3 regions of the Halomonas aestuarii genome follow, and region 1 is predicted to be linked to each of the others. Evidence: riboswitches for the same ligand, from Rfam matches in the RefSeq annotation. Region 1 holds a riboswitch; each other region holds the start of a gene.
What was found. Region 1 has a riboswitch for thiamine pyrophosphate ahead of thiC (phosphomethylpyrimidine synthase ThiC). Riboswitches for the same ligand answer to the same signal wherever they lie in the genome.
Positions count from the first base shown of each region.

Region 2: another riboswitch for thiamine pyrophosphate. It lies ahead of thiM (hydroxyethylthiazole kinase); the one in region 1 lies ahead of thiC (phosphomethylpyrimidine synthase ThiC).
Region 3: another riboswitch for thiamine pyrophosphate. It lies ahead of thiO (glycine oxidase ThiO); the one in region 1 lies ahead of thiC (phosphomethylpyrimidine synthase ThiC).

Region 1 is NZ_CP018139.1:2,629,404-2,639,020, forward strand. Features, by position in the region: gene BOX17_RS12235 (acetate/propionate family kinase) at 1-428, opposite strand, end outside; gene BOX17_RS12240 (porin family protein) at 679-1,185, shown strand; gene thiC (phosphomethylpyrimidine synthase ThiC) at 1,277-3,196, opposite strand; TPP riboswitch at 3,278-3,389, opposite strand; gene tenA (thiaminase II) at 3,519-4,187, opposite strand; TPP riboswitch at 4,260-4,403, opposite strand; gene BOX17_RS12255 (YceI family protein) at 4,459-5,079, opposite strand; gene BOX17_RS12260 (CDP-alcohol phosphatidyltransferase family protein) at 5,122-5,772, opposite strand; gene BOX17_RS12265 (zinc-dependent alcohol dehydrogenase) at 6,011-6,997, shown strand; gene BOX17_RS12270 (6-pyruvoyl trahydropterin synthase family protein) at 7,015-7,413, shown strand; gene BOX17_RS12275 (glycosyltransferase family 4 protein) at 7,413-8,537, shown strand; gene BOX17_RS12280 (class I SAM-dependent methyltransferase) at 8,534-9,415, shown strand; gene BOX17_RS12285 (lysylphosphatidylglycerol synthase transmembrane domain-containing protein) at 9,454-9,617, shown strand, end outside.
Region 2 is NZ_CP018139.1:1,508,414-1,518,030, forward strand. Features, by position in the region: gene BOX17_RS06900 (phosphoethanolamine transferase) at 1-1,582, shown strand, start outside; gene BOX17_RS06905 (CopG family transcriptional regulator) at 1,602-1,799, opposite strand; gene dauA (C4-dicarboxylic acid transporter DauA) at 1,992-3,731, shown strand; TPP riboswitch at 3,789-3,889, shown strand; gene thiM (hydroxyethylthiazole kinase) at 3,928-4,734, shown strand; gene thiE (thiamine phosphate synthase) at 4,724-5,347, shown strand; gene BOX17_RS06925 (cytochrome b/b6 domain-containing protein) at 5,409-5,987, opposite strand; gene BOX17_RS06930 (PepSY domain-containing protein) at 6,001-6,279, opposite strand; partial or broken gene BOX17_RS06935 (DMT family transporter) at 6,452-6,592, opposite strand; gene BOX17_RS06940 (ABC transporter substrate-binding protein) at 6,939-8,021, shown strand; gene BOX17_RS06945 (ABC transporter permease) at 8,195-8,938, shown strand; gene BOX17_RS06950 (ABC transporter ATP-binding protein) at 8,938-9,617, shown strand, end outside.
Region 3 is NZ_CP018139.1:99,722-109,338, reverse strand. Features, by position in the region: gene BOX17_RS00455 (proline racemase family protein) at 1-421, opposite strand, end outside; gene BOX17_RS00450 (alcohol dehydrogenase catalytic domain-containing protein) at 418-1,554, opposite strand; gene BOX17_RS00445 (thiazole synthase) at 1,720-2,520, opposite strand; gene thiS (sulfur carrier protein ThiS) at 2,520-2,729, opposite strand; gene thiO (glycine oxidase ThiO) at 2,726-3,826, opposite strand; TPP riboswitch at 3,888-4,010, opposite strand; gene BOX17_RS00430 (hypothetical protein) at 4,087-4,392, opposite strand; gene argF (ornithine carbamoyltransferase) at 4,496-5,416, opposite strand; gene grxD (Grx4 family monothiol glutaredoxin) at 5,580-5,930, shown strand; gene rnt (ribonuclease T) at 6,017-6,682, opposite strand; gene BOX17_RS00410 (argininosuccinate synthase) at 6,829-8,049, shown strand; gene BOX17_RS00405 (HlyU family transcriptional regulator) at 8,101-8,415, shown strand; gene BOX17_RS00400 (DUF294 nucleotidyltransferase-like domain-containing protein) at 8,554-9,617, shown strand, end outside.

The DNA.
Region 1 (9,617 bases):
GCGGTATCGAAGACCGCCACCTGGGGCAGGTCGGGAAAGAGCTCACGGGTGGCTGCCAGGCCCGCCAGGTTGGACGGGTTGTGCAGCGGCGCCAGGGCCACGGTAGCCTCGATGGCGCGCTTCACGGGGGCATCGATGCGGGTCGCCCGGGTGAAGCGCTCGCCGCCGTGGACGATTCGATGCCCCACCGCCACGGGATGCTGCCCCTCCAGGCGCTCCAGGATGGTCGCCATGGCCTCGGCATGGTCGGCGCCGTGCAGCGGCTGCGAGAAGTCGCGACCGCCGCTGTCCACGCCCTTGAGGCGCGCGTCCACGTCACCGAGGCGCTCGGCCAGGCCGGCGATGCGGGGCTGGTCGGGCGAGGCGGGCACCAGGGCATACTTGATCGACGAGGAGCCGCAGTTGATGACGAGTACCGGGTCGTTCATGGCGCCTCCTGTCGGTCGGCGTGCTCGGGGTGGGCGGCGAGATCGCGCTCGAGAGGCACGGGGTCGCCTGAGCATGCCGAATCTATCATGTTGCGCTGCGGGATTCAGTGCCCCGTCATCAGGGAGCACTCCACGAGGCGTCTATGGCGTCCCGCGACCAGGGAAGCGCGGGAATGTCTTGCACCTTGGTCGAAGCTGTACCAGAATGAAGTGGTGTAAGGAAACAGTGTTTTCTAATTGGAGGACCGTCATGAAGACCCTCACGATCTCTGCCGTATCCGCCGCCCTGCTGCTGGCCGGTGCCACCGCCCATGCCCAGGGCAGCATGATGAACTACGACCCGAGCCCCTACCTCGGCGCCGATGCCATGTTCTGGGAGCTTGATCCGGATCGCGGTCGCGGCAGTGCCGACAGCACCGGCCTGCGCCTGCGCGGTGGCGTGGCCTTCAACGACTACTTCGCCCTGGAGGGGCATCTCGGCACCGGCGGCTCCGACGATAACGTCGAGCTGGACTCCCTGGCCGGCGCCTACGCCAAGGGCATCCTGCCCATCGCGCCGACCTTCCGCCTCTACGGCCTGGCCGGCTTCACCGAGGTGGATGTCAAGGTCGACGAGGAGAGCGGCTTCTCCTACGGCGGCGGTGCCGAGTTCGACGTGGCCCCGAACCTCGCCGTGGGCGCTGACTACATGCGCTACCTGGACGAGTCGAACTATGACTTCGACGCCGCCAGCATCGGGATGACGTTCCGCTTCTGATCCCGCCGACGTCAACGACGTCACCAGGAAAGACGAGCGCCCCCGCCGGGAGACCGGCGGGGGCGCTTCTCGATGGGCCGGCCGCGGGCGATCAGACCTCCTTGTAGAGCTCGGCACCCTCCTGGCGGAACTTCTCTGCCTGTTCCTCCATGCCCTTCATCACCGCGTCCTGGTCGCCGTCGAGGCCCTTTTCCTTCGCGTAGTCGCGGACCTCCTGGCTGATCTTCATCGAGCAGAACTTCGGCCCGCACATGGAGCAGAAGTGGGCCACCTTGGCGGCGTCCTTGGGCAGGGTCTCGTCGTGGTACTCACGCGCCGTGTCCGGGTCCAGCCCCAGGTTGAACTGGTCCTCCCAGCGGAACTCGAAGCGCGCCTTGGAGAGCGCGTTGTCGCGGCGCTGGGCGGCCGGATGGCCCTTGGCGAGATCGGCGGCGTGCGCGGCGATCTTGTAGGTGATGATGCCGGTCTTGACGTCGTCCTTGTCGGGCAGGCCCAGGTGCTCCTTGGGGGTCACGTAGCAGAGCATGGCACAGCCGTACCAGCCGATCATCGCCGCGCCGATGCCGGAGGTGATGTGGTCGTAGCCGGGCGCGATGTCGGTGGTCAGCGGCCCGAGTGTGTAGAAGGGAGCCTCGTCGCACGCCTCGATCTGCTTGTCCATGTTCTCCTTGATCAGGTGCATGGGCACATGGCCCGGGCCCTCGATCATCACCTGGACGTCGTGCTGCCAGGCGATGCGGGTCAGCTCGCCCAGGGTCTCGAGCTCGGCGAACTGGGCCTCGTCGTTGGCGTCGGCCACCGAGCCCGGACGCAGGCCGTCGCCCAGCGAGAAGGCCACGTCGTACTGCTTGCAGATCTCGCAGATCTCCTCGAAGTGGGTGTAGAGGAAGCTCTCCCGGTGGTGGTAGAGGCACCACTTGGCCATGATCGACCCGCCTCGGGAGACGATGCCGGTGACGCGATGGGCGGTCAGCGGCACGTAGCGCAGCAGCACGCCGGCATGGATGGTGAAGTAGTCCACGCCCTGCTCGGCCTGTTCGATCAGGGTGTCGCGGAACACCTCCCAGGTGAGGTCCTCGGCCACGCCGTTCACCTTTTCCAAGGCCTGGTAGATGGGCACGGTGCCGATCGGCACCGGGGCGTTGCGGATGATCCACTCCCGCGTCTCATGGATGTTGGCCCCGGTGGAGAGGTCCATGATGGTGTCCGAGCCCCAGCGGATGCCCCAGGTCATCTTGTCGACCTCGTCCTCGATGGAGGAGGTGACCGCCGAATTGCCGAGGTTGCCGTTGATCTTCACCAGGAAGTTGCGGCCGATGATCATCGGCTCGGATTCCGGGTGGTTGATGTTGCAGGGGATGATGGCCCGACCCGCCGCGACCTCGTCGCGCACGAACTCGGGGGTGATCTCCTCGGGGAGCCTGGCCCCGAAGCCCTGGCCGGCGTGCTGGTGGCCGAGGATGCGCTCGACCTCCTCCATGCCGGAGTACTTTGCAGAAAGCGCCTGGCGGCGCTGGTTCTCGCGGATGGCGATGAACTCCATCTCCGGGGTGACGATGCCCTGGCGGGCATAGTGCAGCTGGGTGACGTTGCCGGCCTTGCCATCCTCCGAGGGTCGTGCGCGACGGGGCGTGCGGGTCAGGTCGAAGCGCAGGTTGGCGAGCATCGGGTCGTTGGCGCGGCGGCGGCCATACTCGGAGGTCGGGCCGTCGAGGAACTCGGTGTCGCCGCGCTCGTCTATCCAGCCCCGGCGCAGCTCGGACAGGCCGCGGCGCAGGTCGATCTCGGCGTCCGGGTCGGTGTAGGGGCCGGAGGTGTCGTAGACCAGCAGCGGCGGGTTGGCCTCATCCAGGCCGGAGGTGCGGGTCGGCGAGAGGGCGATCTCGCGGAAGGGCACCCGGATGTCGGGCCGCGAGCCCACGACGTAGATCTTGCGCGAGCCGGGCAGGGGCTGGATGGCGGCCTCGTCGACGCGAGCGGTCTCGGCGAGGAAGTGGGTGGTCTTGCTCATGGTGTTCTCCCTTGGGGGTCATGGTCATGTCAGGGAGGACACAGGCGGGAGGGACAGGGGCCGCCGGGCGTGGGGCGCCAGGGCGGCGTGTCGCTTGATCCCTACGCTGGTCCTAGCCAGTTCAGGTTCAACGGGATCCATGCTGGCAAGCGCATGGTCTCAGCCGTCATCAACGGCGCCCCGTCAAGCGTGGTGGTGCCCGCCGACAGCGGCGGGCGGTTCTTTCGTCTAGATACTGGTGCCGGGCCCTCATGGCTTGTCCGGGGACAGGCCTAGGAGGAGGCGTTTTGAATACATCCTCCATGGCCGGGAGGCAGTGGCATCAGTCGGCGCGATCCAGTCCCATCTGCCAGAAGTCGATCTCGAGCCGCGTGGCGTCGCGAAACACTGCGCAGAGCTCGTCGAGGCGGCGCGGCGTCACCTCCGCCAGGCGCGCATCCAGCCAGGCGCGCTCGTCGGCCATGGCCTGCTGGAACGCCTCGCTCTCGTACATGGCGATCCAGGCGTCATAGGGGTTGGCCTCGCCGCGCACGGTGGCACCTCGGCCATTGAGCCAGCCCGCGATCTCGCCGTAGCCGATCAGGCAGGGGGCGAGCGCCACGTGGAGGTCGAGCAGGTCGCCGCGCTGGCCGGTATCGAGCACGTAGCGGGTGTAGGCGAGCGTCGCGCGGGCCTCGGGCAGGCGAGCCAGGTCCGCCTCCGAGATGCCCCAGTCGCGGCAGTAGTCCAGGTGCAGCCCCAGCTCCACGTCGAGGATGGTCTTCAGGCCCGCGAAGGCGTGGCGCAGCTCGTCGAGGTCACGGCTCTTGTAGGCGGCCAGGGCATAGGCCCGGGCGAAGTGGATCAGGAAGAGGTAGTCCTGCTGCAGGTAGTGGCGAAAGGCGCCTTTCTCGAGGGTGGCGTCGCCCAGCCGGCGGACGAACTCGTGCTCGATGTAGGCGCGCCAGTCGTCCTGGCAGGCGGCGGTGAGGTCGCTGAAGCGGTAGCCCATGGTGTCTCCGGTCGGGGGGCGATCCGGAGTCGGGGCGAGGGGAAGCGGGTGGCCACGGAGCGACGGGAGGGCGCGGGCTCACCGCTTGATTCCTACGCCGGTACGAGCCGGATCAGGTTCCACGGGACCCGCACTCGGTGTCTCGAGCCTGTTTCGACAGTGTCTCGACACCCTGCGCGATCTCAGCCGGATTCACCGGCACCCCGTCAAGCGATGCGGCCAGTCTAGCAGGCTGGCCGTCCCTTGCCAGCCCGCCTGCGGTCGGGGCCGGTTACTGCCGGATGGCTTCCAGCTCGAGGACCAGCTCGACCTCGTCGCCGACCAGGCCGTTGTCGACCCCGTAGGTCATCCCCCAGTCGCTGCGCTGGATGGTGGTGCGTGCCGACAGCCCCAGGGTGTGCTGCTCGTGGCCGAAGGGATAGGCCGCGGCCTTGTTGAGCGTGACCTCCAGGGTCACCGGGCGGGTCTCGCCGAGCAGGGTCAGATCGCCCTTGAGGGTGCCCTCGCGGTCGCTGTGGGCCTCGAGGCCGGTGGCCTCGAAGACGATGGTGGGGTAGCGCCCCGCGTCGAGGAAGTCATCGCTGCGCAGGTGGTCGTCGCGATCGTCGTGATTGGTGAAGGCGCTGTCGGCCATGATCTCGACCCTGCCGGAGTGCAGCTGACGGGCCTGCTTGTCGTAGACGAATTCGCCGCGTCCTTCCAGGAACATGCCGAGCGTATCCGCGTAGCCGATGTGTTCTGTCAGGAAGCCGATGGAGAAGTGGTCGGGGTCGATCTCGTAGGTGCGTGGCTCGGCACTGGCCATCGGCGTCGAGAGGACGCCCAGCGCCAGCACCAGTCCGGTGGCGATCGGCAGGGGAAAGCGGGGTGTCGGGTGGCGAGGCGTGGACATGAGGGCATCCTCCGGGTGGGTAGGGGGCACGGGGCGTGGCCGTCACGCCGAGGCGTGGCGATGCAGCCAGCGGATATCGATGAAGAACGACCAGGTGAGGGCGGCCAGCGCGCTGCCCGCAAGCCAGCCCACCGCCGTGGTGCCGGTGACGGGCAGCAGGGCGATCATCAGGGCGGCCACCTGCCAGACGCAGACCGCCTTGCGGCGGCGACTCTCCGGCAGCGGTCTTGTCAGCCAGGTCAGCCGGAGCCCGGCAACAACGAAAGCGTAGCGCATGGCACCGATGGCCAGCACCCAGGGGCCTGCCTTGTCGAGCAGCAGCAGCGCCAGGCACAGCACGAGGATGAAGAAGGCATCGAGCTCCATGTCGAACCGCGCGCCGAAGTCGCTCTGGGTGGAGGTGCGCCGGGCGACCCAGCCATCCACGCCGTCCAGCAGCAGGGCCAGCAGGGCCAGGATGGCGAGGGGGACCGCGGCGCGGGCCAGCAGGTCCGGGTCGGCCAGGGTGCCGGCCAGCAGGGCGACGATCGCGCCCCGCCCCAGGGTGACGCGATTGGCCCAGCCCAGTTCACGCCAGTGCTCCGGCAGGTTCGTCAGGACCAGGCCGGTCATGGCGAGGTAGCAGACCATCGCCAGCAGCGGGACCGGCAGGCTTGCCTCCAGCCAGCTGGAGAGCAGGGCAGCCGGGATCACCAGGCCCAGGGCACCTGTTCCAAGGTCACGAGCGATCGAAATGAGCGTCTCCTCCCGGCATGATGCGGTCTTTAAACGACGATACTTCATTGTGCATAGCCGTGCTAGTGTATCATTATTGTAGAAGTTTAGGGCGTGTCGCCACGCGCGACCCAGGTCGGGTCCGGTGGCCAGCACGGCGCGCACCTTGGGGTCATGTCCCGTCTCGACCGCTGAATACTGCCAAAGGGATCTTGCCATGCCACATGAGATCGCTACCGCCTTCTGGACCCTGGCCCCCGGCCAGGGGGCCCTGCGACAGGAGCCGCTGGCCCGGCCCGGCCCCGGCGAGGTGGCCGTTCGCACCCTCTACAGCGGCATCAGCCGAGGCACCGAGGCGCTGGTCTTCGAGGGGCGGGTTCCGGAAAGCGAGTGGCAGCGCATGCGTGCCCCCTTCCAGGCGGGTGACTTCCCCGGGCCGGTCAAGTACGGCTACATCAGCGTGGGCGTCGTCGAGGCCGGTGAGCCATCGCTGCTCGGACGCGAGGTGTTCTGTCTCTATCCCCATCAGGATCGCTACGTGGTGCCGGCGGACGCCGTGACGCCGCTGCCGGAAGGCCTGCCGGCGGCGCGGGCCGTGCTCTCGGCCAACATGGAGACGGCCATCAATGCGGTCTGGGATGCCGCCCCCGGGGTGGGAGACCGGATCGCCGTGGTCGGCGCCGGCGTGGTCGGCGCCCTGGCGGCCTGGATGTGCGCCGCGATGCCGGGTACCCGGGTAGAGCTGGTGGATGTGATGCCGGGCCGTTCCGCCCTGGCCGAGGCCCTGGGGCTCGACTTCTCCCTCCCGGACTCGGCCCGGCGCGAGAATGACCTGGTGATCCATGCCAGCGGTCAGGCCGAGGGGCTGCGCCTGGCCCTTTCCCTGTCCGGTTCCCAGGCGAAGGTGGTGGAGATGAGCTGGTTCGGCAGCGCCGAGGTCGTGCTGCCGCTGGGCGAGGCCTTCCACTCGCGGCGCCTGACGCTGCAGGCGAGCCAGGTCGGGCACCTGCCCCCCGAGCGCGCGACCCGCTGGGATTATCGTCGTCGCCTGGCCCTGGCCCTGGACCTGTTGCGCGACCCCCGTCTCGACGCCCTGATCAGCGGTGAGAGCGACTTCAACGAGCTGCCGGCGCTGATGCCACGCCTGGCCGCCGGCGGGGGCGACGTGCTCTGCCATCGCCTGCGCTATCCGAACCCTTCCTGACGCGAGGAGCCTGCCTCATGTACCGCCTCAACGTTCGCGACCATTTCATGATCGCCCACAGCTTTCGCGGCGAGGTCTTCGGCCCCGCCCAGCGCCTGCATGGTGCCACCTACGTGGTCGACGTGACCTTCCAGCGCCGCGAGCTCGACGACAACGGCCTGGTCGTGGACATCGGCCTGGCCGGCGAGGCCCTCAAGCGCGTGCTGGCCGAATTCAACTTCCAGAATCTCGACGAGGTGGAGGAGTTCCAGGGGCGCAACACCACCACCGAGTTCATGGCGCGGGTGCTCTTCGAACGCCTCGCCACGGCCATCCAGCTCGGCCACCTCGGCGAGGCCGCCCTGGGGCTCGACTCCCTCTGCGTGACCCTGCATGAATCGCATGTCGCCTGGGCCAGCTACGAGGGCGCGCTTTGATGCCACAGGAGTCGAGGCCCGACCTGGTCCTGATCGTCGCTGGTGACCCCGACCAGAAGACCGGCGGGTATCTCTACGATGCCCGCATGGTGGCGGAACTGCGCCGGCAGGCGTGGCGGGTCGAGGTGGTGGGGCTCCAGGGGCGGTTCCCGCTGCCCGACCGTGAGGCTCGCTACAGCCTGGCGACGACCCTGGCGGGCCTGCCCGATGATGCCCTGGTGGTCATCGACGGCCTGGCCATGGGCGGATTGCCCGATGAGGTCGAGCGGCATGCCGAGCGTCTGCGGATCGTCGCCCTCGTCCATCACCCCCTGGCCGACGAGACCGGCCTCGACGTCGCCCGGCAGAGGTGGTTTCGCGAGAGCGAGGCCCGGGCGCTGGCGGCGGCTCGTCGGGTGATCGTCACCAGCCATCACACCGCCCGGGGCCTGTCGGACTTCGGCGTTTCCGACCATCGCATCCGGGTCGCCGAACCCGGCGTCGACAGGGCCCCCCTGGCCGACGCAGCCCTGGACTCCGAGGCCCCGGCGCATGCCTGCCGGCTGCTCTGCGTGGCGACCCTGACGCCGCGCAAGGGCCTCGGCCTGCTGGTCGAGGCGCTGGCCTCGCTCACCGACCGCGCCTGGACCTGCGAGGTCATCGGCAGCCACCGGCGTGACCCCGGGCATGCGGCCGCCCTGCTGGCCGAGGCGCAGCGTCTTGGCCTTTCCGACCGGCTGCGCTTCCTGGGAGAGCGCGATGACCGCGAGCTGGAGGCGGCCTACCGCCAGGCGGATCTCTTCGTGCTGCCCTCCTGGTACGAGGGCTACGGCATGGTGGTGACCGAGGCGCTGGCCCGTGGACTGCCGGTGATCACCACCACCGGCGGGGCGCTGGCCGACACCCTGCCCCCCGGGGCGGGTATCGCCGTGCCGCCCGGTGATGTCGGCGCCCTTCGAGAGGCGCTGTCCCGCTGGCTGGACGACCCCGACCTCAGGCGCCGGCTTCGCCGCGGCGCCCGTGAGGCCAGGAACGGGCTGGCCGATTGGCAAGAGGCGGGGCGGGGCTTCATGGCCGCCCTGGACGGCATTCCCGAGGCGCCGATCCGCGATGCGGCGCGTCCCGAGGCGAGGTGCTCGTCATGACGGCGTCCCACGACCACGACGTGTTCTCCGCTGAGTGGCTGTCGCTTCGCGAGGGCCTGGATGCCCGGTCGCGCAGCCATCGCCTGACCGGCCTGGCCGCCGATTGGCTGAGCGAGCGCGACGCCCCCCACGGCATCGTCGACCTGGGCAGCGGCAGCGGCAGCAACCTTCGCTTCCTGTCCGCTCGGCTGCCGGGCCCCCAGCGCTGGCGACTGGTCGATCACGATGCCGAGCTGCTGGCCCATGCCCGCCGGCGAGGCGCGCCACTGCGCGACGGGGCAGGGCGCGCGCTCGGCCTTGAGACCGCCTGCCGCAGCCTGTTCCCGGTCGATCGCGAGCTGCTGGCCGATGTCGACCTGGTGGTCGCCTCGGCCCTGTTCGACCTGATGCCGCGGTCCTGGGTGGCGTCGCTGGTGGGCGCCTGCGCGTCTCGCGGCCAGGCCCTGCTGCTCACCCTCAGCGTGGACGGCGACTGTGCCTTCCTCGACCGCCGGGGCGAGCGCGTCGAGGACGGTGAGGACATCGCCGTGCGCACCCTCTTCCAGGCCCACCAGCTCCGCGACAAGGGCCTCGGGCCCGCGCTGGGCGGCGAGGCCCCCGCGGTGCTGGCTAGCCTGCTGACGACCGCCGGCTTCCGGGTGGAGAGCGCCGCCACGCCCTGGCACCTGGCGCCGGGCGACACCTCGCAGTGCTCCCTGGCCGAGGCGCTGATCACGGGCTGGCACGACGCCGCCCTGGAGGAGGCGCCGACCCAGGCGACGCGCCTCGGTGACTGGCGAGACCGACGCCTGGGGGGCCTTCACGCCGGCGAGCTGGGCGTGACGGTGGGGCATCGTGACCTCTTCGCCTGGCCGGCGTCCTCGGCGGGTCCAGCGTGAACATGGGTGTCCGTCGAGCCCCTCGCCTGTGGCGGCCCTTGGCCAGCCTCCTCCTGCTCGGCGGCCTGTGGGTGTGGCTCGAGCCGGGGGAGGTGGTCGACGCGGTCGGTCCGTTGGCGCCGGGCTGGATGCTGCTGGCCCTGGCCCTGACGCTGCCGCAGGTGCTGCTCTCCGCCTGGCGCTGGCGGCTCACCTCGTCGCG
Region 2 (9,617 bases), 1.1 Mb from region 1:
CACCCTGCTGGCCTGCCTGGCCTTCACGCTGTTCTACAACCAGCGGTTCTGGTCGGCGGTGATGGCCGCCGCGCCCCCCGCCGGCCTCGCCGACTGGGGGCAGATCGCCGGCTACGGCGTGGTCATGACCGCGCTGCAACTGGTGGTCTTCCTGCCACTGGTAAACCGGTTAAGCGTCAAGCCGCTGCTGTCGCTGCTTGTGCTGATCGCGGCCGCGGTCAGTTACTTCACCGGCCACTACGGGACCTACTTCGACACCCACATGATCGACAACGTGCTGCAGACCGATACCCGGGAGGCCGGCGAGCTGCTGACCCCGGGACTGGCGCTCTACCTGCTGGTCTTCGCCGGGCTGCCGGCGCTGTTGATCTGGCGCTGGCCGCTGCGGCAGCGCAGCTGGCAGCGTGGGCTCGGCATGTCACTGCTGTGGCTGGCCGGTGGCGTCGGCGTGCTGGCGGTGTCGCTGCTGCTCTCCTTCCAGAGCCTGTCGTCGCTGATGCGCAACCACCACGAAATGCGCTTTCTGGTCACGCCGGGCAACGCCCTCGTCTCCACCGGCCAGGTGATGGCGGCCTCGGGGCCGCTACCGGAGGAGCGCCTGCCGATCGGCGAGGATGCCCACCGCCAGGCCAGCGCCACCGGCACGCCGCGCCTGCTGGTGATGGTCGTCGGCGAGACCGTGCGCGCCGCCGACTGGGGGCTGTCCGGCTACTCGCGCCAGACCACGCCGCGCCTGGCGAGCCGCGACGTCATCAACTTCCACGAGGTGACGAGCTGCGGCACCAATACCGCCGTCTCGCTGCCCTGCATGTTCGCGCCCATCGGCAAGGGCAACTACGACGAGCGCTATATCAAGAGCCACGAGTCGCTGCTGGACGTGCTCAAGCACGCGGGCTACCAGGTGGCCTGGATCGACAACCAGTCAGGCTGCAAGGGCGTCTGCGACGGGGTCGAGCACTACGCCCCGTCGCCGGAGGCCTATCCGACGCTGTGCGACGAGCATGACTGCCGGGACGGCGTGCTGGTCGAGGAGCTCAAGCAGCGGCTGGCGTCTGTGACGGACGATACGGTGATCGTGCTGCACACCCTCGGCAACCACGGCCCGAGCTACTTCCAGCGCTATCCCGAGGACTTCCGGGCCTTCACGCCCACCTGCGAGGAGGCCGACCTGGCCCAGTGCTCCCAAGCGTCGATCGTCAACAGCTACGACAATGCGATCCTCTATACCGACAGCGTGCTGGACGAGCTCATCGGCGTGCTGGAGCAGCAGCGCTCGCTGGCCACGGCGATGCTGTATGTCTCCGACCATGGCGAGTCGCTGGGCGAGAACGGCCTCTATCTGCATGGCCTGCCCTACGCCATCGCCCCGGACGAACAGACCCGGGTCCCCATGACCTGGTGGTCATCGCCGGCGTTCGACCAGACCGCCGGGCTCGAGCGCGACTGCCTGGCCGAACAGGCCACCCAGCCGGTGAGCCATGACAACCTCTTCCACAGCCTGCTCGGCGTGCTGGGGGTCGAGAGCGACGTCCGGGATCCGCGCCTGGACATCAGCCAGGAGTGTCACGCCACGATGGGCTGACGCTATCCCGGCCGGGGCCTCACTCCCGTCCCGGGGCCTCCCGGGTGGCCTGGTCGGGGCCCGTCTCGTACGCCACGCCGTGATCGCGCAGGTAATCGCGGATCATCTGTCGCACCACCTGGGAGGGGGTCAGGTCCTGGGCCGCACACAGCTGCTCGAAGGCCCGCTTCTTGTGCGGGTCGATGAGCAGGGTCAAGCGTGCTGTCTTCTTTTCCATGGCGAGGCTCCCGGTGGTATTACCATCAAATGGTAATGTTCGTCGTCACCCGGGGCAATGCCGGGGTCCCTTTGTCGACCATGCTAACGGCATGTTAATGTCATTCACATAACCACTCGGATCGATCCCCGCCGGGCGAGCGGCCCTTGGCCCATCCACACTGCGGGTGATCCCCCAGGGAGGACCCCGCGAATGGCACGCCACCGACCGTCTCCGACCCGTCCCGGCATCGCCGTCGGCCTGCGCGCGGCCTGGCGAGACGGCTACGGCCTGGCCGATCTGCGCCGCGACATCCTGGCCGGCCTGACCGTCGGCACCGTGGCCGTGCCGCTCTCCATGGCCCTCGCGATCGCCACCGGCGTGCCCCCCCAGCACGGGCTCTACACGGCGATCGTGGCCGGCGCCCTCATCGCGCTGACCGGCGGCTCACGCTTCAATGTCTCGGGCCCGACGGCGGCCTTCGTCGTCATCCTCTTCCCCATCGTCCAGCAGTACGGCCTGGGCGGCCTTTTGATCGCCTCGATGATGGCCGGCGCGATCCTGGTGGTCCTCGGCATCACCGGCATGGGTCGCCTCATCCAGTACGTGCCCTATCCGGTGGTGCTCGGCTTCACGGCGGGGATCGCGGTGGTGATCGCGGTGCTGCAGCTGCCCGACTTCCTGGGGCTTCAGGTCGGCCAGCTGGGGGAGCACTTCGTCGACAACCTGGGGCGCATCGCCGTCTCGTTGCCGACCCTGGACCCGCTCGAACTGGGGATCGGCGCCTTCACCCTGGGCATCCTGCTGCTCTGGCCGCGCCTGGGGCTGCCCATCCCCGCGCCGCTGGTGGGCCTGGTGGCCGGGGCCCTGGCCGCCTACGGGGCCAACCTCTGGCTGGCCGGATCGGGCGCGGAGGTGGAGACCATCGCCTCGCGCTTCATCTGGACGGCAGAGGGCGAGACGGGCGGCGGCATCCCGCCGATCGCGCCGAGCCTGGTGGCGCCCTGGCGGCTGCCCGGGGCGGATGGCGAGCCCCTGGTGCTGGACTTCGCGCTGCTGAGCGCCCTGCTGGGGCCCGCCTTCGCCATCGCCATGCTGGGGGCGATCGAGTCGCTGCTGTGTGCGGTGGTGTCCGACGGCCTGACCCGCACCCGCCATGACCCCAACGCCGAGCTGATCGGCCAGGGGCTGGGCAACATCGTGGCGCCGCTGTTCGGCGGCATCACCGCCACGGCCGCCATCGCCCGGACCGCCACCAGCATCAGAAGCGGCGCCCGGTCGCCGATCGCGGCGGTGGTGCACGCGCTGGTGGTGCTGCTGGCGGTGGTGGCCCTGGCGGGCCTGCTGGGGATGGTGCCGATGGCCGCGCTGGCGGCGCTGCTGTTCATCGTCGCCTGGAACATGAGCGAGGCCCGCCACTTCCTGCACACCCTGCGCTCGGCCCCGCCAGGGGACGTGGCCATCCTGCTGACCTGCTTCACCCTGACCGTGCTCTTCGACATGGTGCTGGCGGTGGGCGTGGGCATCGGGCTGGCCGCCGCCCTGTTCATCCGGCGGATGTCGCTGCTGACCGAGACCCAGCGTGTCGACAGCGGGCCCCATGCCGGCATCGACGCGCTGCCCGGGGAGGTGGCCCTCTACGACATCGATGGCCCGCTGTTCTTCGGCGCCGCCGAGAAGGCGCTCACCTCGCTGCACCTGGTGGACCCGCAGGTACGGGTCGTGATCCTCGACATGCACGATGTGCCGAGCATGGATGGCACCGCCATCGTGGCCCTCCAGGCCCTGATCGAGGAGATGCACCGAGGGGGGATCTCGCTGGTACTGGTCGGCCTGCCGACGCGGATCCTCGTCAAGCTGCGCCGGGCGGGCATCCGCCGGACGGCCGGCCGGCTGACCTGGTGCCGGGACCTGGCACACGCCCGGGGAGTGGCCCTGCGCTGGCTCGCCTAGCTGCCCCGGGGACCTGGCCACGGCCTTTACAGCCACGGAGCCGGCAGGGATAGTGAGGCCTGACGACAGGGGCGCCGCGGCAGGAGTGTCGCGGCTGAGAAGCACCCTCGGAACCTGACCCGGACAATGCCGGCGTAGGGAGTCGTGCGGCGGCGGGCCTCCCGTCCAGGCGCACCTCCCGCGCCGGGGAGGCCCCATGCATCACATCGATCCCGCCGCGCACCTGGCCCGGGTGCGCGAGACCAGCCCGCTGGTCCACAACATCACCAACCATGTGGCCATGAACAGCATGGCCAACGTGCTGCTGGCCATCGGCGCCTCGCCGGCCATGGTCCACGCCCGCGAGGAGGCCGCCGAGTTCACCGCCCTGGCCGGCGCCCTGACGATCAACATCGGCACCCTCTCGCCCCACTGGGTCGACGCCATGGAGTCCTCGGCGCTGGCGGCCGGGGAGACGGGACGCCCCTGGGTGCTGGACCCGGTGGCGGTGGGCGCCACGCACTACCGCCGGGAGACCGGCGCGCGGCTGCTGGCGCTCTCGCCGGACGTGATTCGCGGCAATGCCTCGGAGATCATCGCCCTGGCGGGACAGGCCGGCGGCGGCCGCGGCGTGGACAGCACCGACCCCGCCGAGGCTGCCCTCGAGGCCGCCCGCCGGCTGGCCGAGCGCACGGGCGGCGTGGTGGCCGTGACCGGCGAGATGGATCTGGTCACCGACGGCAAACGCCTCGCCCGTGTCCGGGGCGGGCACCCGCTGATGCCGAGGGTCACCACCCTGGGCTGCGCCCTGACCGGCGTCGTGGGGGCCTTCCTGGCCGGCACGGACCGGCATTTCGAGGCGACGGTGGCGGCGCTCGCCGGCTATGCCGTAGCCGGGGAACTCGCCGGCGAGGTGGCACGGGGCCCGGGCAGCTACGCAGTGGCCTTCCTCGATGCGCTCTACCACCTGGACGCCGAGGCCCTGGCACAGCGGGCCCGCCTGGAGGTCTCCGATGCCCCTTGATCTCTCGCTCTATCTCGTCACCGACCGTGAACTCTGCGCCGAGCAGGGCCTGGTGCAGACCGTGGTCGCCGCGGTCCGTGGCGGCGTCACCCTGGTGCAGCTGCGTGACAAGCACGCCAGTGACGCCGAACTGATCGACCAGGCGCGCCGCCTCAAGGCCGCCCTGGCCGGCACGGGCGTGGCCCTGATCATCAACGACCGGCTGGAGGTGGCGCTCGCCTCGGGCGCCGACGGGCTGCACATCGGCCAGGATGACGGCGACGTGGCCCAGGCCCGGGCCGCCCTGGGCCCTCACGCGATCCTCGGGCTCTCGGTGCAGACCCGCGAGCAGCTCGCCCGACTCGACCCGAGCGCCCTGAACTACCTGGGCCTCGGGCCGGTGTTCGCCACCCCCAGCAAGCGCGACCATGCCGAGCCGCTCGGCTTCGAGGGCCTGGCCGAGCTGGCGGCCGCGAGCCCCCTGCCCGGCGTGGCCATCGGCGGCCTCAAGGCCGAGCATGTCCTCCCGACGCGCCAGGCCGGTGCCCAGGGCCTCGCCGTGATCTCGGCGATCTGCGGCACCCCGGACCCCGAGGCAGCGGCGCGGGCCTTTACGCGGCCGCCTCGCCACTGACCACCCAAGACGCCGTCACCGCGGCAGGCGCGGTGACGGCGTGGATCGGGACAGGCCGAGATCAGACGTCCGAGCGCGGATGCCCCGGGTGTCGGTGGTAGCCATGCAGCATGCCGGCGATCAGGTTGTCCTGCCGCTTGCGGCTCTCGAGGATCGCGCCGATGACATGCAGCGGGATGAGGACGAGGATGGCGTTGGCCATCAGCTCATGGGCCTCCTCGACCCAGCCGACCCCCCAGAAGAGGTCGGTCTCCTCCATCATGTAGCCGGTGGTCCCCAGCCCCAGCAACAGGGCCAGCAGCGTCAGCATCATGACCGCCCCCAAAGGGGTGTGGGTGATGCCGGGCTCGTCTGAGGCGGCATCGCCGGCACCGACGGACTCCTCCGATCGGAGCGAGGCGCGCAGGCGTCGGGGGGTCGGCCAGAAGCTGCGCCAGCGTGCCGACCAGGGGCCGACGAACCCCCAGAGGATGCGCACACCGATCAGCGCCACCACGCCATAGCCGATCCACTGGTGCCAGGTCTCGCCCTCCTCGGTGAGGAAGTAGTTGGCCAGGAAGCCGGCCACCAGCGACCAGTGCACGATCCGAACCAGCGGGTCCCAGACGCGGACCCGCTTGCTACCTGTCTTGCCGCTCATGATGCGGCCTCCTTCAGTCGAATTCCTGCTCGACAATGCTGCCGTCGACCGGGTTGAAGTAGATCTCGACGCGACGCTCCTGGTCGTCCCAGCCGTAGATCTCGTAGCAGCTGGTGTCGGTGGTCTTGAACTCCTTGACCTTGTAGCCCATGTCGGCGATCTGCTTCTGCATCGCCTCCTTGCTCATCCAGTCGCTCTCGGGCGCGTCGGTGCAGGTCGGCTCGGCCAGGGCAGCAACGCTTACGGCCAGCAGGCTGGATACCACGATGCCCTTGAGTACAGTGCGCTTCATTGGAAAACCTCCATAAAGTCAGTGACAAAGGGCCACCTGACCGTCGGCCGGTGGCAGCTCCCGACGGCAGTTGCCGGAAGGGAACAGGGTCATCATGATCAGCCAGACTTACGAAAGACTTAACGCCGTGGAAAAACTTTTCCGGCGTGGTCGACGAAGAACATGGGTCGTCTCAGGAGGTCGGCCGGCGCTTCAGGGAGGTGCGCCGCTCGTGGTAGGCGATGGCCAGGCCGCTGGCGATGATCAGGGTGCCGCCGACGAAGACCCGGAGGTCCGCCACCTCGTCCCAGAACCACCAGCCCAGCAGCACCGCTGTCGAACTGGCAACCACTCGAATGTCGGAATGTCGATTCAACAAGCGGGCAACAATAGTCGGCTCCATGGTGCCGAGGCAGAAACTTGGAGGAAATTCTGCTCCACATGCACCAAAATAATAAAAATCCGATAACTTGCAGTAGAAAAAAGCACCACAAAGAAGCAATAGCGTAACTTTGTATTGACTCAAACCTTAGTTTTGTCATCAGTCATTGTTCGATCAAATTTCGGGAGATATGCTGGACTTCAGAAAATTAAATAAAAAAGTTCTAAAATAAAGGATTGTTGGACAACAACAGAATGGATAAGTGGTAATACAGCTGATCAAAAAAAGGAACAACAAAATGAGTATGTATTCTTCCAAGAAGAAGGCAACGATCGCGACACTGATGTGTGCCTCCGCCATGACATTACCAGGCATCTCTTCCGCCCAGGACAACGAGACGATCAACATAGGTCTCAACGTATCATGGCCGGGATTTTCCTTTTTGGAGGTGGCGCGTCAGAAAGGACTCGCAGGCGACCATGATCTTAACCTCACTATCTTCGAGGATCCTCTTGGGGGCCATGCAGCGCTGGCAGCAGGCCAGATAGACGTATATCTCAGCACAGCTGAATATACCCCATTTGCGATTGAACGCGGAACGGACACTGTATTGGTGTCACATCTCAACATATCGTACGGCGTCGACAAGGTGTTGATTGCCGAAGACATGAATGCACAGGAGCTGAAAGGACAGAAAGTCGGCGCGCCACAAGCCTACATCGGCGAAGTATTGATGGGCATGTGGCTCGACAAGGAAGGCCTGACTCCGGACGACGTGGAGTGGGTAAACCTGAATGCCGACGAGGCTGTCGGTCCGGTCATGTCGGGTGATCTGGCGGCAGCTTACATGTATGAACCTTGGGTAACGCGCGTTCTGGAAAACCTCGATACCGCCAAGATTGCGGCGGATACTTCCGAGCCTTACTACCTCGATACGGGCATCTTCATGGATGCGATGTACATGAACAAGAAGTTCATCAAGGAGCACAGGAAAGCGGCCGTGGACATGATCCGGGCCCGCTTCGATGCCTTGCAGTACTGGCACGACAATACCGAAGAAGTGAATCAGCTTTTTTCGGATTATCTCCAGTGGCCAGTGGCTGATATAGAATCGGTTGTGGGAACCAACGGCAAGTACCTGGAAGATGGGCTGTACATGCTTGACTTTGATGAAACAGCTCGCATCTGTGGTGCTCTTGACGGAGAACCACCGCATGGCATCGAGAATGGCTCCATCATTCAGAGCGTCATGCGAACCAACGAGTGGTGGGTGAAATTGGGCCTGATGGATGAAGTTCAGGACGCAGAGAAAGGAGTCGATTGCAGCCTGATTGCCGACCTGGTCGACAGCGGTTATAGCCAGTCCATGTCCGCACGTTGATCACGTCCGGGGAGCACCAACGCCTGGTGCTCCCCGCCGCATGGTCCAACCCGGCCGACGAGCCGACAGCTTCTTACAAACGGGGAATGGGAATGGCGGGTGAATCAAGACAAGGTGCCTATCGATCACGCTGGTTCGAATTCCTGACCCCCATACCGAGAAGGTGGCGTCTCGTGCTGGGCGCGCTGGTATGGGTCATATTTTTTGGTCTATGGGAAACAGCGGTATTACGCGGCTGGGTCAATACCTTGCTGGTACCTTCGCCCTTCGAGGTTGTCGGCACGCTATATGAGCTGTTCGTAGAGCGCGGTTTCCTGGGGGATGTCGGCATCAGTATTGCGCGCATTGTCGGAAGCTTTCTGGCGGCCTGCCTCATCGCGATACCTCTCGGCATCCTGATGGGATCATTCAAGTCGGTGGAAGCGCTGTTCAACCCCTTCGTTTCAGCATGGCGGTATCTGCCGGCACCCGCCTTCATTCCTATCCTGCTGATGTGGTTTGGCACCGGCGAGGCGCCCAAGCTGGCCCTTCTGTTTCTGGGGGTCATTTTCTTTCTGATCACCTTGATCATGGATCATACGAGCCAGGTGCGTGCAGAGCTTATCGAAACCGCGATGACGCTTGGCGGAAAGCGGTGGCAGATCCTCTGGACGGTCGTGGTACCCGCGGTGATGCCCAACATAGTGACGTCCATGAGGCAAATGCTGGCCATCGCATGGACCTACCTGGTCATTGCCGAGATCATCGCCTCGACAACCGGAATAGGCGCGATGATGATGCGAGCACGCCGCTTCCTGAATACCGATGAGATAATGGCAGGCATACTGATCATTGGCATTCTTGGGTTGGCATTCGACCTCCTTTTCCGTTGGTTACAGCGGGTACTATTCCCCTATCTCGGACAGGAGGGTGACTAATGAACAGGTCAGTCAATAATGCGTCTCCCTCCACAGCCGGCCAAAACTATGCGGCCAATGCCCCCCCCAAACTTAGGCTAAAAGAGGTAGGAAAGTCGTTTCATGTACCGCGCGGCGAGGACATTCAAGCAATCGCGAATGTGAGCTTCGACACCCATGAAAATGAGGTTTGCGTGCTGCTGGGTCCTTCCGGTTGCGGTAAGTCTACCGTGCTGCGCATGGTGGCTGGTCTTGAGCAACCAACCACGGGTGAGCTCATGCTGGACGGGGAGAGGATCACCGGCCCGGCTCAGGAACGGGGGATGGTGTTTCAGGCCTACACCTCCTTCGACTGGCTGACCGTCCAGCAGAATGTCGAATACGGCATGCGATTGAACCGCGTTCCCAAGCAGGAGCGACGAGATCGCGCCGAGCACTTCATCGAACTGGTGGGGCTAAGTCGTTTCGCGGGGACCTACCCCCGTCACCTTTCCGGCGGCATGAAACAACGAGTCGCCATCGCGCGAACGCTGGCTAACGAACCAGCCATTTTGCTGATGGATGAGCCATTCGGGGCACTTGACGCTCAGACCCGCTGGCAGATGCAGGAACTGATGATGGAGATAGTCGAGGCAGCCAATACGACGGTGCTGGTGGTGACTCATGATATCGAGGAAGCCATCTTCCTGGCCGACAGGAT
Region 3 (9,617 bases), 1.0 Mb from region 1:
TGATCGCCTCCACCACGCCGTTCTCGACCAGCGCCTCGATCTGCACCAGCCCGGCCGGGGACTCGAGCTTGAAGTTCTGGCGTCCCTCCTGCTTGGGCACCAGGCCGCTCTCCAGCACCGCCGTGGCGGTGCAGATGGTGTTGGAGCCGGAATAGATCGGATAGCCCATCACCTCCATGATGATGTAGCCCACCACGGCCTCGGGGTCGCTGGCGGGCACCAGCAGGTCCACCGACATCTCGGGAATGCCGTAGGGTTCCTCCAGCAGCAGCCGACGCAGGCCGTCTGCGTCGTCGCGCAGGTAGTGCATCTGGTCGCGTACGGTGGCGCCGGGCAACGGCATGATGCCGCCGACCACGATGCGGCTGACGTCGCCGCCGGCATGGGTATCGATCAGCTGTAGGGTCAGTGACGGGGTCATGGTTGCTCCTGGAGGGCGTAGGGTGCGCCATGCTCGGCCCACTCGCTGTCGGGGACGATGACGATCTTCCCCAGGTAGTTGCTGCCGCGATTGACGAAGTAGCGTTCCGCCTCGTGGAGCGCGGAGAGCCGGAAGGCGGCATGCAGCACGGGCCTGAGCTGGCCCGCACGTATCCACGCCACCAGCTGCTCGGCCTCCTCGCGGGTGCCGTGGGAGACGCCGAAGATCTGCACCTGGTAGAGGTAGATGCGCGTCCACATGATCTCGCTGAGGTTCCCGCCGCTGGCGCCGGCGATGGAGAGCCGCGGATAGGTCGCCCGCCCGGCCATGTCGACGATCATGGTGTCGATGAAGCGGTCGGTCATCTCCCCGCCCACCAGGTCCATCACCGCGTCGATGGGCGCGCCTGCGGTGGCCTCGAGCACCCGGTCGACGAAGGTCGGCAGGTCGCCCCGGTCGATGACCGCCTCGGCGCCCAGCGCCAGCAGGGCATCGGCCTTATCCGGTTGGCTCACGGCGTAGGGGATGGCGCCGACGATCCGGCACAGCTGGATCAGCGCCGTGCCCACGCCGCCGCTGGCCCCGGTGACGAGCACCCGCTCGCCCGCGGCGACGCGGGCCGAGGTCATCATGTGGTAGGCGGTCTGGTAGGAGCACATGCCCATGGCCGCCAGCTCGGCATCGGCCAGCTCGGGGTTGGGCACGTGATGGAACTGACCGGACGGCACGGCGACATATTCGGCGAAGCCGCCGTCGGCGCCGTGGCCGTAGTAGTCCGGCGTGAGGTTGATGTCGGGGCGCTGGTCGGCGTAGAGGTTGAAGTCGAGCAGCCCCCGCTCACCGATGCGCGAGGGCGCGACGCCGTCGCCCACCGCCACCACGCGGCCGGCGATGTCGGCCCCCTGGATGCGCGGGAAGGTCAGGGTCGGCGAGCCGCCCATGGCGAAGGAGGTCACCTCGCCCTTGTCCTTGGTGGGGTAGAGGCCCTCGCGCGCCTTGCGGTCGGTGTTGTTCTTCGCGGTCGCCGTGACCTTCACCAGCACCTCGCCGGGTCCGGGCTGCGGCACGCTCACGTCCTTGCGATAGACCAGCCTGTCGACGCCGCCATGCCCGGTCAGCAGCATGGCCGCCATGGTCTCGGGAATGCTCTCGCTGCTCACGGGCTACCTCCTGTCATCGGGGTCGGGATTCGAGGTGACGATAGCAGACTTCCCCGGCTCGACGTCATCCCTTTCAGCGCCCTTGCCGACGCGGTCGTGCCCGTCGGGAGAAGGGGGCGTGAATCGGGGCCGGGCGCCTCAGCCGTCGCGGTGCCAGAAGGGCTGGCCCACCGTCGGCGTGGACGGGCTCGCGGTCTGGCGCCGCTGCATCAGCCCGGCGCGATAGGCGCTGCGCCCGGCGTCGATCGCGCCGGCGAAGGCCTCGGCCATCAGCGCCGGCCGATGGGCCCGGGCCACGGCGGTGTTCAGCAGGACCCCGTCGAAGCCCATCTCCATGGCCTCGGCGGCCTGGGAGGGTGCCCCCAGGCCGGCATCGATGATCAGCGGTACGTCGAGCCGCTCGCGCAGGGTCCGCAGGGCATAGCGGTTCATCAGCCCGCGGCCGGTGCCGATGGGCGAGCCCCAGGGCATCAGCGCCTCGCAGCCCGCGTCGCGCAGTCGCTGGCAGAGCACCAGGTCGTCTGTGCAGTAGGGCAGCACCTTGAAGCCCTGGTCGATGAGCTCCCGGGCGGCCTCCAGCAGGCCGAAGGGGTCCGGCTGCAGGTTGTAGTCATCGCCGACCACCTCGAGCTTGATCCAGGGCGTGTCGAACATCTCGCGGGACATCTGGGACAGCGTGATGGCCTCCCGGGCCGTCCGGCAGCCGGCGGTGTTGGGCAGCAGCCGACAGCCGCTGTCGCGCAGGATCTGCCAGAAGGCGTCGCCGTCGCCCTCGGCGGGGTTCTGGCGGCGAAGCCCCAGGGTGACCATCTCGCAGCCGGCGGCAAGGATCGCCTCCTGCATCACCGCGGGCGAGGGATAGAGGGCCGTGCCCAGCAGGAAGCGACTGGTGAAGGCCTCGCCGTAGAGGGTCAGGGTGTCGTCGTGTCGGTTGTCCATCAGCCGCCTCCCACCGGGGCCACGATATCGATGCGGTCGTCGTCCTCGAGTACCCGCTCGGCGTAGGCTGAACGGGGCACGAACTCGCCGTTGATCGCCACCGCGACCCGCCGATCGGCACAGCGCCAAGCCTGCAGGGCCGTGGCCAGCGGCGTGCCGGCGGGCAGCCGGGTGGTCTCGTCGTTGAGGCTCAGGGTGATCTCGGTCATGCGGCGCTCTCCTGGGGCGGGGGCGTGGCCAGGGTCTCGGCGAAGGGCTGCTCGCCCCGGCCGCGGATCGTGGCCAGCAGGTGGCAGGCCACCGCCGGGGCCAGCAGGTAGCCGTGGCGGAACAGGCCGTTGGCGGTGATCAGCCCGTCGCGCCGGGTGACATGGGGCAGGTTGTCCCGGAAGGCGGGGCGCAGGTTGACCCCCTGCTCCAGGATGCGTGCCTCGGCGAAGGCCGGTGACAGGGTGTAGAGGGCGCTGCCGAGCTCCAGCGAGGACTGCAGCGAGACTGGTGAGCGGTCCTCGCTCTCGATCTGGGTGGCCCCGATGACGAAGCGTTGGTCGGGCTTGGGCACCACGTAGAGCTGGTAGCGCGGATGCATCAGGCGCACCGGGCGCGAGAGGCGGATTTCCGCGGTCTGGACGTGCAGGGTCTCGCCGCGCACGCCGCGCAGGCTGGGGTGGTGCTGGCGAGCGCCGGTACCGCGGCAGTCGACGACCAGATCGAAGGCGCGGCGGCCGTCGCGGGTCTCGACCTCGCCGAGATAGGTCGAGACGGGGCAGTGGGCGTGACAGGTTCCGCCCAGGCGGCGGATCTCGGCCAGCAGGCGAACGAGCAGCGCGCGGTTGTCCAGGTGCGCCTCGTCTGGCAGGTAGAGGCCCTGGCGAAAGCTCGCCGCCAGGTCGGGCTCCAGGCGGTGGATCTCGGCGTCGTCGAGCGTCTGGCAGGGCGGCTCCCCGTCTAGGACGTGGGCGAGGTCGCGACGGAACTGGGTGAGCTCCCCCATGTCCTGGGCGTGGGCCACCATCAGGCTGCCCTGATGATGCCACAGGCCGCTGGCGTCGAGGGCGTCGAGCCAGCGCGGCCACTGGGTCAGGGCGAAGCGCCCCATCTCGTAGACGCTGCGCTCGGAGACCGCGGTCTCGCACAGCGGGGCGACCATGCCGGCCGCCGTCCAGGCGGCGGCGGGGGGGCGGTCCAGGTCGCCGGCGTCATAGAGGGTGACGGCATGGCCGTCGCGCAGCAGCTGCCAGGCGACCAGGCGGCCCAGCAGGCCGGCGCCGGCCACGGCAATGGTGCAATCGTTGGATCGGGTCAAGGCGGTATCCATCCAGCAGGCGACAAGACGGAACAGGCTGGATGAACGCAGGGGCAGGCTGGCGTGACACTCCCTTGTTCCCTCCGCAGGCATCAACCTGATCAGGTTCAACGGGTTCGGCCGTACCGATCTCAGCCCCCGTGCACGACTCCTCGAGCGTGCCGGGGCTCCCCGACAAGTCGCCTCAACATAACCAACGAGGCCCGGGCGCGCAATCGGCTGCGCGCCCGGGCCTCGTCACGCCTGGCCTGGGTGGGGGATCAGGCGCAGTCGGCGGCACCCTCGCCGAACATGTCGAACAGCAGTTCCCGGCCGAGCCCGGTCAGCACCAGGCGCTGCTGGTCGTTCCAGGTGGCGGCCTCGCTGCTCTCCAGGACGTGCTGGCAGGGACGCCAGTCGCTGGAGGCCGCGCCGAGGGCCTTCAGGGCCTGGCGGTCGAGGCCCTTGTGGGGGACGGTGACCGTCTCGAGGACGTGGCCGTGGCGGTAGAGGATGGCGGCCATGTGGGAAAGGCACTGCCGCAGGCTGCGTTGCATCCCGTCGGTACTGGTGGGTTCGTGTCTCATGCTGCCGCATCTCCTGAGCTGGATTCTGCTGCAGCGCATTATACATGCGACGAAGGTATATGTCATACCAAGGTCTAATGCGGCCCCCGCCGGCCCCGACCCCTCAGCTCTCCACCCGCCCCAGCAGGAGGAATTCGATCAGTGCCTTCTGGGCGTGCAGGCGGTTGCCCGCCTCCTGCCAGACCACAGCGCGGGGATCATCGAGCAGGGTCGTGCTGATCTCCTCGCCACGGTGGGCGGGCAGGCAATGCAGGAAGAGCACGTCCTCCCTGGCGCGATCGAGCATCGCCTCGGTGACCTGCAGCCCCGCGAAGTCCGCCTCGCGTTTCGCCTGCTCCTCCTCCTGGCCCATGGAGGCCCAGACGTCGGTGGTGACCAGGTCGACATCCACCACGGCCTCCATCGGGTCGCGAACAAGGGTCACCCGGTCACCGGCGGCTGCCAGGATGTCCTGGCTTGGCTCGTAGCCCTCGGGGCAGCAGATGCGCAGCTGGAAGCCGAACTGGCGTGCGGCGTTGATCCAGGAGTGGCACATGTTGTTGCCGTCACCGATCCACACGGCGGTGCGGTCCTTGACACTGCCGCGAAGCTCCGTCCAGGTCATGACGTCGGCGAGCAGCTGGCAGGGGTGGTAGTCATCGGTCAGGGCGTTGATCACCGGCACCGTGCTCGCGGCCGCGAAGCTCTCCAGGCCCTCGTGGGAGAAGGTGCGGATCATCACCGCATCGACCATCTCCGACAGCACGCGGGCGGTGTCGCCGATGGGCTCCCCGCGGCCGAGCTGGGTGTCGCGGGACGACAGGAAGAGCGCATGGCCGCCGAACTGGGCCATGGCGGTCTCGAAGGAGACCCGGGTCCGGGTCGAGGACTTCTCGAAGATCATCGCCAGGGTGCGATTGGCGAACGGCGTGTAGGTGGGCCCGTGGGTCTTCAGGCCGTTCTTGATCGAGATGGCGCGCTGCATCAGGTAGCGCAACTCGTCCGGACTGAGGTCAAGCAGGGTGAGGAAATGGCGGGTGGCCATGGGGGTCGCTCCACGGGAAAAAACGTCCATCCTAGCCAGCCCGCAGGGGATGCGCAACGCGCCCGGCATCAGTAGAATGGCCCTCATCCACAAGGCCGACCAGCGTACTCGGGTATTGCCCGGAGACCGCCGGGGCTTCAGTCAAGCGAGAAAGGGAGACGTCATGAGCACTACCGTCGAGAACATCCAGCGCCAGATCAGCGAGAACCCGATCCTGATCTACATGAAGGGCACCCCCCAGCTGCCCCAGTGCGGCTTTTCCTCACAGACCGTGCAGGCCCTGATGGCCTGCGGCGAGCGTTTCGCCTTCGTCAACGTGCTGGACAACCCGGACATCCGCGCCGAGCTGCCCAAGGTGGCCAACTGGCCGACCTTCCCGCAGCTGTGGGTCGAGGGCGAGCTGGTCGGCGGCTGCGACATCGTGGCCGAGATGCACCAGTCCGGCGAGCTGGAGAAGCTGATCAAGGCTGCAGCCGCCCGCACTCAGGACAACGAGGGCGATGCCCAGGCCTGATGCGCCGGCCCCTGGCACGCCAGTGAAGACCCCCGCAGGCCTGGCCTGCGGGGGTCTTTTCGTCGTGGGGGCGTGAAGGCGTCGGGCTAGGCCTCTTCCAGCCCCTGCTCCCGCTGGGCCAGGGCCCAGCCACCCATGTCCTTGTAGCGATTGACCATGGCGCAGAACAGCTCGGCGGTGCGCTCGGTATCGTAGCGGGCCGAGTGGGCGGCGCTGTTGTCGAATTCGATGCCGGCGGCCCGGCAGGCCCGGGCCAGCACGGTCTGGCCGTAGACCAGGCCGGCGAGCGAGGCGGTGTCGAAGCTCGAGAAGGGGTGGAAGGGGTTGCGCTTGATGCCGCAGCGGGCCACGGCCGCGTTCAGGAAGCCATGGTCGAAGGCCGCGTTATGGCCGACCAGCACGGCGCGCGTGCAGCCATGGGACTTGATGGCCTTGCGTACGGGGCGGAAGATCTCGCCGAGGGCCTCGGCCTCGCCGACGGCCACCTGCTGGCGCAGGGGGTCATCGAGGCGGATGCCGGTGAAGTCCAGCGCCGACTGTTCCACGTTGGCCCCCTCGAAGGGCGTGACATGGTAGGCGTAGGTGGCGTCGGGCAGCAGGTTGCCTTCCGGGTCCATGGTCAGGGTCACTGCCGCGATCTCGAGGATCGCATCGCCTGCGGGGTTGAAGCCGCCGGTCTCCAGGTCCACCACCACGGGCAGGAAACTGCGGAAACGCTGCGCCATGAGTTCGCGGGCCATCGCCTCGCTCATGCACCTCTCCTTGTCTGGGCCATCTGTCTCTGGACCGCGAAAGTCTACCAGCTTGGCCGCGGCGAGTCCCGTCGCCGGTATTCGCTGGAGGCTCGCCGCGCTATAATCCCACCCCTTCATGATCGTTAGCCTAGAGGAGCCTCAGCATGTCCGATGTCAAGAAGGTCGTGCTCGCCTATTCCGGCGGCCTGGACACGTCCGTCATCGTCAAGTGGTTGCAGGAGACCTATGACTGTGAAGTCGTGACCTTCACCGCGGACATCGGCCAGGGCGAGGAGGTCGAACCCGCACGTGCCAAGGCCCAGGCCCTGGGCGTCAAGGAGATCTACATCGAGGATCTTCGCGAGGAGTTCGTGCGCGACTACGTCTACCCGATGTTCCGCGCCAACACCATCTACGAGGGCGAGTACCTGCTCGGCACCTCCATCGCGCGCCCGCTGATCGCCCGCCGCCTGATTGAGATCGCCAACCAGACCGGCGCCGACGCCATTTCCCACGGCGCCACCGGCAAGGGCAACGACCAGGTCCGCTTCGAGCTCGGCGCCTACGCCCTGAAGCCGGGCGTCAAGGTGATCGCGCCGTGGCGCGAGTGGGACCTCAACTCCCGCGAGAAGCTGATGGCCTACTGCGAGCAGCACGACATCCCGGTGGACTTCTCCTCCAAGAAGAAGAAGTCGCCGTACTCCATGGATGCCAACCTGCTGCACATCTCCTACGAGGGCGGCATCCTCGAGGACCCCTGGGCCGAGGCCGAGGAGGACATGTGGCGCTGGAGCGTCTCGCCGGAAGCCGCCCCGGACCAGCCGACCTACGTGGAGCTGACCTTCGAGAAGGGCGACATCGTGGCCATCGATGGCGAGCCGATGAGGCCCCATGAGGTACTGGAGAAGCTCAACAAGATGGGCGGCGACAACGGCATCGGTCGCCTCGACATCGTCGAGAACCGCTACGTGGGCATGAAGTCGCGCGGCTGCTACGAGACCCCGGGGGGCACCATCATGCTGCGCGCCCACCGCGCCATCGAGTCGCTGACCCTTGACCGCGAGGAGGCTCACCTCAAGGACGAGCTGATGCCCAAGTATGCCGAGGTGATCTACAACGGCTACTGGTGGAGCCCGGAGCGTCGCATGCTGCAGGCTGCCATCGACGAGACCCAGCAGAACGTCTCCGGCGTGGTGCGCATGAAGCTCTACAAGGGCAGCGCCGTCGTGGCCGGTCGCAAGTCCGACGCCTCGCTGTTCGACGAGTCCATCGCCACCTTCGAGGACGATGCCGGCGCCTACGACCAGAAGGATGCCGAGGGCTTCATCAAGCTCAACGCCCTGCGCCTGCGGATCGCTGCCGGCAAGGGTCGCCGCCAGGACTGAGGCTCCCCCGACGCCGGCCCCGTGCCGGCGTCTTCCTTTCCAGGAGGTTCCATGCTGAAGAAGCTGCTATCCGGCCTGTTCGGTGGTGAAAAGGGCGAGCCGAAGGGCGCGACCGCCGCCGATCCGGTGGAATACAAGGGTTACCTGATCGTCTCCGAGCCCGCCGACGCGGGAGGGCAGTATCGCGTCAGCGGCTGGATCCGCAAGCCGGTGCCCTCGTCCGAGGGACAGGCCGGCGAGATGCTCGAGCATCGCTTCGAGCGCTCCGACATGCTGGCCGGACGCGAGGCCTGCGACCAGCTGATGGTCAGCAAGGCCGAGCGCTTCATCGACGAGGTCGGCGACGACATGTTCGAGCCGCGCTGATCCCTCCCTCATGATGGCTCCCGGTGGGGGGACGTGTCGCGTCCCTCGCCCTGCCTGCACCTTTCGCCCAAGTGTCGCCCTCGCCGGGGCTGGCTAGACTCGGGGCATGGCCGACCCGTGACATGACCCGGAGGGCTCATGCGCCTGCTGCACCGTTCCTCGTCCTGGCGATCGCTCTTCGCGGCCGACACGCTGCCCGACCCCGCTGGCTGGCCCTCCCTGCTCGACCCGCTGCGCGAGGCCCTGGTCCGCCTCGGCCCCCATCCCGACCTTGCCGCCGCCCACGCCTGGCAGGGCGAGCTGGTGGAGGCCCTCGACCGCCTGGACCTGCCCGCGTGGCGTATCTGCCAGCTGGTCAGCGACCACAACGACTGGCTCTATCGGCGCGCCATCGACCTCTCCCTGGCGGAGATGCGCGCCCAGGGCTGGGGAGCGCCCCCGGTCGCCTTCTGCGTGCTGATGCTGGGCTCGGGCGCCCGGCACGAGAGCCTGCTGGCGCCCGACCAGGACAACGCCATGATCATCGCCGACTACCCCGACGCCCGGCATACCGAGATCGACGGCTACTTCCAGTCGCTGGGTGAGCGCTTCACGGCACGCCTCGACGCGGCCGGCATTCCCCTCTGCCAGGGCCATGTCATGGCGCGCTGGCCGATGTGGCGAAAGCGGCTCTCGGAGTGGAGTGCACAGCTGGAGATCTGGACGGCGGAGCGACGGGTCAAGCGCGTGCAGCAGGCGAACATCCTGCTGGATTTTCGCCCGGTGTTCGGCGACGGGGCGCTGGCCGAGGCGCTGGCCGAGCGGGTGGCCAGGCTTCTTCCCCCCTCGCACCTCTTCCTCGACGAGATGGCGGGGCTGCTCGCCGAGCTCCCGCTGGCGCTGGATCGCCTGGGCCGGCTGAGCGGCGACGACGAGGGGGCGCCCCACGAGGGGGCTGTCGACCTCAAGCGCCAGGGCGTGCTGCCGCTGGTCAATGCGGTGCGCCTGCTGGCGCTGCGCCAGGGCGTGCGTCCGCCGGACACCCGCTCGCGACTCGTGGCGCTGGTGATGCGGGAGGTGGTCGACGCCGGGCGGGCGGAGTCCCTGACCGCCGCGCTCGAACGCCTCCAGGCCCTGATGCTGGAGGCCCAGCGGCTGGCGCTCGTCGAGGGGCGCGTCCCGGATGGCTGGGTGGACATCCCCCGCCTGAGGGAGGACCAGCG